2 regions of the Bacteroides sp. OM08-11 genome follow, and region 1 is predicted to be linked to the other one. Evidence: riboswitches for the same ligand, from Rfam matches in the RefSeq annotation. Region 1 holds a riboswitch; the other holds the start of a gene.

Region 1 (3,391 bases):
TTCAGTGGCTTTCAGGGTTTCTACGGAATCGGGAAGTAAGTAACGCGGATCGGGATGTATCTCCAGTTTCAACCAATTGGTACCAAACGCTTCGCGCGCCATCTGGGCGGCAAATACGGCTTCTTCGGCATTACGTACTCCCGAGGTGTTGGGTAGAAGTTGGATATGAGGATGCTTGATATGCATCAACATGTCATCTTCCCGGTTGTCCAGTTCGATACGCTTCATGGCTACCGTCACCATTTCTGTGCCAGATGCCAATATCGATTGCTTCATCACTTCATTTGAATTGAATTTTCCGGTTCCTAAGAACAGGCGCGAGCTGAATTCACGTCCCGCAATGATTAATTTTTCCATGTCTGTATAATTCGTTTATTGTCTTGCTTCCTTTTTGATGATTGAAATGATTTTTTTCATTTCTTCTATTGGGTCACTTGCCCGCAAGATGCTACCTGACAGGGCAATTCCATTGATACCTGTGGCCATTATGGCAGGAATGTCCTCGACGGTTATTCCGCCGATGGCAATGATAGGGAGGTTGATAGAGTTTTTTTTCGCTTGTTGTATGATGCTTTTGTATCCTTCCAGTCCCAGTATCGGATTAAGGTTCTTTTTAGTGGTGGTATATCTGAAAGGACCACAACCTATATAATCGGCTCCGGCAGAATAGAGGTTTTTGACGTCTTCGTATGTATTTGCCGTACCACCTATTATATATTTATTTCCGAGAATACGGCGTGCTTCGGCGATAGGCACATCTTTTTTTCCAAGATGTACACCCTCGGCTTGAACTTCTTGTATCAGTTCTACATGGTCATCGATAATGAATGTGGCGTCATAGCTTTCACATAGCTTTTTCGTTTCTATGGCTATGGGGAGAATCTCTTCAATAGGAGTGTCTTTCATGCGTAGTTGGACCCATCGGCATCCACCTTCCAAAGCCATACGTACGGAGTCTAGATATGTATATTGTTCTGTATAATGAGTAATGAACTGTAGGGTTCCGTTTCTCATTTCGTTTTTTTTACTTTTCATATTCCTCATCCTCCACAAGCGGCTTTTATGATGACAATGGAAATACCTGCGGACAATACATAGTCTGTCCATTCTGTGCGTGGTATCATACGGTTGTTTACGGCAACTGCAATACCTTGCGCTGGTAAGGAAAGTTCTTCTGTTAGTTGTAAAAGGGTAACAGCGGCTGTTTCCACTTCTTTGTTGTTTATTAATACTTTCATTTTCTGTTTATTGTAAATAATCAATAATGGAAGTAAATACAAAGAAGCGCCGCTAAGGCGGAAATATGAAGAATATAATGTTCAATTCCTACGGCAGTACTAACTGCATCAGGTTCGAGGGTATAATCTCAGCCCGGACCGGGCACCCCTTTGTCTTTACAATGGCAAAGGTAAGGGAAATACAGACATAAAAAACAAAAGAACCGATTTTTTTTATTTATCGAATTACAATTTGTTTCCTGAAACTACTACTTCTTTATTTTCTTAAAAATGTTTCGTATGGCGCTCCTGACACTGCTAGAATAATACTCTGTATCGGTGTTCTCAAGTATAAGTTGCAACTCTTTCAGGAGTTCCGGTTCTAACTTGCAAAGTTTATATGCCATTCGGATGGATAATGCTTGTACACCTATACTTTCTTTGGGCGACAACATGTGGTCTAAGCAATAATTTAGTAAATCGACGGGAATAGGAGTAGGGGCGGGTATATTGTAAAGTATGGATAATAATAAGCGTTTGGAACCCTCGTGCCGACAAACTAATAATCTTTGAAGTATGTCATTGTATAATGGAGCAAACCAGCTGGGGTACAATTCGCTCACTTTCTCACATACCCAGATGGCTCGCCATGAGACGGCTTGCTTTTCATCAGATATCAGTTGATGCATGTCTTTCAGGTATTCCGGTTTATTACAGATTTCATGTACTAATGCATCTATAGATAACTTATTGATGGATACATCCAATGCGTTTCTGAATTTATCTATATTTTTCATGGTTCTCAATCTTTCGGCAGAGATAGGTATAAAAAAAAGGCCACTTTCCAAAAGGAAAGCAACCTTCATTATAATGGTATGTTTAAAAGTTATGCAATGCCATGAGCATTTGCTTCGGGAGCAATTTTTTTGATAAGACCTTGAAGCACTGCGCCGGGACCGCATTCTGTGAATTCTGTAGCGCCGTCAGCCACCATGTTCTTCACAGTCTGAGTCCAGCGTACAGAAGCTGTCAACTGGGCAACGAGGTTTTTCTTGATTTCTTCCGGGTCAGTATGGGGCAGTGCATCTACATTCTGATATACAGGACATTGGGGAGCATGAATTTCAGTCGCATTAATGGCTGCTTCCAATTCTATTTTAGCAGGATTCATCAACGGAGAGTGGAAAGCGCCGCCAACCTTTAAAGGTAAAGCACGTTTTGCACCGGCTACTTTCATCAATTCGCAAGCTTTATTGATACCTTCCATTGAACCGGAGATAACAATTTGTCCCGGACAGTTGTAATTGGCGGCTACGCAAACTTCGCCTTCGGTATTTACCTGAGTACAGATTTCCTCCACTTTTTCATCCGGAAGGGCTATGATGGCCGCCATGGTAGAAGGGTGTGCTTCACAAGCTTTCTGCATTGCCATGGCACGGGCATAAACCAACTTCAAGCCGTCTTCGAAACTCAAAGCACCGGCTGCAACCAATGCGGAGAACTCACCCAGTGAATGTCCAGCAGTCATTTCCGGTTTAAAGTCATCGCCCATGCAAAGTGCGGAGATAACGGAATGAAGGAATACGGCAGGTTGAGTAACCTTAGTCTGGCGCAGATCTTCGTCTGTACCGTTGAACATAATATCTGTAATGCGATATCCCAGGATATCATTTGCTTTTTCAAAAAGTTCTTTGGCTAAAGCCGAGTTTTCGTACAAGTCTTTTCCCATGCCTACAAATTGGGCACCTTGACCCGGAAATACAAATGCTTTCATTTTACTTGTTTTTTAGTGTTTAATTAAAAAGTGTCGCAAAGGTAAAGGTTTTTCTGATATTCACCGCACAAATAGAGTTTTTTGTGCAATATAGGGTTGGAGATGCATTAATAATACAATATCCCTACAATCTTTCAGATATAATGGTTGCTTATTGAAATCCTTATAAATAAAGTACTTCATACTTGTTACGTACAATACAATAGCAACCTCTTTTCTATTGCTAAAATACATATTGTATTTTATATGATAACACGTAAATATGATATTGTATTTTATATGATATGTACTTATTTGATAAATAATGTTTTATAACACAATAAAAATATATTTTTATATATTGGTTATTTGAAAAACCTATTTATATTTGTAACGTTTAAATATAGATATTATGCAAAAC
Region 2 (3,391 bases), on a different contig from region 1:
GTTTTCGGGTTGAAGAAATTAAATTCTTCGTCGATGTTGAGCGGTTGCAGATGACCGGGATCAGCAGTCCAGTCCCATTTATCGTTGTTGCCATTTATCTTGTAACGGGTGTAACGATATTGCAGGTCGGCATAGAGATTAACGCCACCACCTACTTTCCAGTTGGCTTTCGCATAGATATTACCATCTGTTTTGCGACCGATGTTACGGTAGTATTCATGGTCGGGGCTTAGGTTACCGATATAGTCCTTTACCCATATCACCTTACCGTTGTGCGTATTCTTATAATAGTTCAATCCTCCGCCTATGGATGCATCGATTTTATCACTGTTATAGTTTACGGAGAACACTCCACCACCAAAACCGCTGTTCACTAATTTACGTCGTACGAGATTGGACTTTTTGATAGTCTGACCATTCACCTCGAAAGGCTGCAGACCATATTCCATCAAGGTACGTGCGTTTTTATATTCTTCGTAATAGCCATCTCCGTCGGTATAGTGCAGGGCTACGTTTAGATCCCAAAACGGCGATAGGATCTGGTTCAGTAACAGTTGGTAATGTGTTTGGCGATAATAGTCTATCTGGTTGTCATAGAAACCTGTCACGTTTCCTTCATCATCCTTTATTTCTCCGTTTGGATTGTATTTACGATGTGCTTGTAGCATCTCTTTGTCCAGCCCGTCCCAAGCATGGTAAGTCTCTTCTTTTCCACCAAAGGTGATGAACTTGATAGTGGTATTTTCATTGTAATAACCACCCTGGACAAAATAAGATTTCAGGTCGGCGTCGGCACGGTCTCTGTAACCGTCACTTTGGATATTAGACAGACGAGCGTCAAACCCCCAATGCTCATTGATGATACCTGTTCCCACTTTTACGGTTTCTTTATGCGTGTTGAACGAGCCGTAAGAACCGGAGATTTCAGCGTATGGTTTCGGTGAAATACCTTGTGTCTGCATGTTGATACTGGCGCCGAAAGCACCTGCACCGTTTGTTGAAGTTCCCGCGCCACGTTGGATTTGCATATCTTGCAGGGATGAAGCAAAATCGGGCGTGTTTACCCAGAAGATGGAATGGCTCTCGGCATCGTTCATCGGTATACCGTTGGTAGTGACGTTGATGCGCGTAGCATCCGTTCCGCGCACACGAATACTGGTATAGCCGATGCCGGTTCCTGCATCGCTTGTTGTCAGTACAGAAGGGGTAAATGTCAGTAAATATGGAATATCCACTCCGAAATTCTGTTTTTTCAGTTGTTCTTTATTTACATTGGTAAATGCCACCGGAGTGGTTCCTGTGGCACGTGTGGAAATAATTTCTACTTCCTGTAGATCCACTACTTGCAAGCTATCCTTTTCTTTGGGCTGCGCACAGACACTCAACGCTACCATTAGAAGGCATGTCGCCATTACACGTCTTTTCATTTGCAATACTTTTATTTGATGTTTTTACTTTCATCACAGAGAATACTGGGTTCACAAAGATTTTTTAACCGCAAATCATGCGGACTAACACAAGCTTTTATCCTTTTATGACTTCTGTTGTTCTCTGTGGTGAACAAGCTGTGTTAATCTGTATAATCAGTGATGAAACCAGAAAAGGGGAATTTTTCTTCTTTTCCCTCCGCCGGCACTACCCGGATCAGGTCAATGGGTATGTTCTCAGCCCGTCATATTAGGGCACCCCTTAGTTGAAATCGGTTGCAAAAGTATTACTTTCTGACGAAATCTACAAGTTCTGTGAACGAAAACTGAATTAATTTGTTAATTTTGCCACATTAATTTATTAAAACAAAATCATTATGTTATCACCTTTGTTAATGGCGGCGGTTGCCGTTCAAGCTGCTGAAGAAGGTTTCAGCAAGGTACAAATTCTTATTCAACAGTTGATAGACTGGGGCGTTGGTGCTGGTGGTCGCATCATTGGCGCTATCATTATTTTCGTAGTAGGTAGGTTCTTGATTTCTTTTATCAAGAAGCTTTTAGCCAAAATATTGTCAAAAAGACAAATTGAGCCGAGTATTCAGAGTTTCGTGAAAAGTTTGGTCAATATTCTGCTGACGATCTTATTGATTATTGCCGTTATCGGTAAGTTGGGGGTAGAAACTACTTCATTTGCCGCTTTACTGGCTTCTGCCGGTGTGGCTATTGGTATGGCATTGTCAGGAAACTTGCAGAATTTTGCCGGTGGACTCATCGTTTTACTGTTCCGCCCTTTTAAAGTAGGTGATTGGATTGAGAGCCAGGGGGTATCTGGTACGGTACGCGAGATCCAGATTTTTCATACTATTCTGACTACAGCCGATAATAAAGTGATTTATATCCCTAACGGTGCTTTGAGTAGTGGGACGGTGACTAATTACAGCCGCGAAAATACCCGCCGTGTGGATTGGATAATCGGTGTGGAGTATGGAGAGAATTATGATAAAGTAGAAAGTACGGTACGCCGTATTCTAGCTGCTGATAAGCGTATACTGAATACTCCTGAGCCTTTTATAGCACTTCATGCTTTGGATGCCAGCAGTGTGAATGTTGTTATCCGCGTGTGGGTGAACAGCGCTGATTACTGGGGCGTTTATTTCGACATGAATAAGACTATTTATGCTGTATTCAATGAAGAAGGTATTGGTTTCCCGTTCCCGCAGTTGACAGTACATCAGGCAAAAGATTAATAAATCGATATGTGAAAAGATTTTTTCATCACTGATTACACAGATAAAAATTTAATTAAGTTTCTATCTGTGTAATCAGTGATGGTTTTTATTTATATTATATCTCGAAGACATGGAGTTCTTCTTCTATCTTCTCACAAGTATTTTTCTCCAAACTCAATAAGCGGTTAATTTCTTTTCGCTTTTTCAAATCTGTAAAATAAGTTTCTACTACTGCATACAGGTTAAATCCCATGGTGGAACCTGCCGCCATATCCAGTGAATCTACCATTTTCTCTACTGCTTCGTGAATACGTTTCTTATTGATGAAATGTAATTCATTGCTATGAATTAAGCTTTTATCCATGATACTTTCGTTTTTAGTTATTATTAGGTATAACATTCTGTCGGGTAAGTTAGTTCATAGGGAGATGAAGGGGTATAGTGGAACGTAATGTGTTGTATTTGTTGCAATTACTTCTCCTTTCTATAAAAAATGGATATGGATGACAGAAATGGATAGTAAGATGATTAATATGTTTTGTCATTTTGCTTGCGTAGGTTCTATTGTCTATGGGCTTTTTCTTATAGGTAATTTTTATATGGCGGATACTAATTCGACCAAGGAAATTACAGTGACTGTACTTAGAAAGTATACGGAACAACACGAAAAGAGACGTAAAATAGGAAAACACCGTTATGTATCGGATAGTATACATAAGGAGTATTATTTGGAGG

Evidence for each region. Region 1 has a riboswitch for thiamine pyrophosphate ahead of thiS (sulfur carrier protein ThiS). Riboswitches for the same ligand answer to the same signal wherever they lie in the genome.
Region 2: linked by a shared signal. The riboswitch ahead of DXC10_RS03935 (TonB-dependent receptor) and the one ahead of thiS (sulfur carrier protein ThiS) in region 1 are both predicted to bind thiamine pyrophosphate.

The regions. Positions count from the first base shown of each region.
Region 1 is NZ_QSTJ01000005.1:127,992-131,382, forward strand. Features, by position in the region: gene DXC10_RS10665 (thiazole synthase) at 1-357, opposite strand, end outside; gene DXC10_RS10670 (thiamine phosphate synthase) at 373-1,014, opposite strand; gene thiS (sulfur carrier protein ThiS) at 1,041-1,238, opposite strand; TPP riboswitch at 1,307-1,398, opposite strand; gene DXC10_RS10680 (hypothetical protein) at 1,487-2,014, opposite strand; gene fabD (ACP S-malonyltransferase) at 2,104-2,991, opposite strand; gene DXC10_RS10690 (NUDIX domain-containing protein) at 3,383-3,391, shown strand, end outside.
Region 2 is NZ_QSTJ01000002.1:21,117-24,507, forward strand. Features, by position in the region: gene DXC10_RS03935 (TonB-dependent receptor) at 1-1,427, opposite strand, end outside; TPP riboswitch at 1,605-1,700, opposite strand; gene DXC10_RS03940 (mechanosensitive ion channel family protein) at 1,823-2,674, shown strand; gene DXC10_RS03945 (hypothetical protein) at 2,772-3,020, opposite strand; gene DXC10_RS03950 (hypothetical protein) at 3,160-3,391, shown strand, end outside.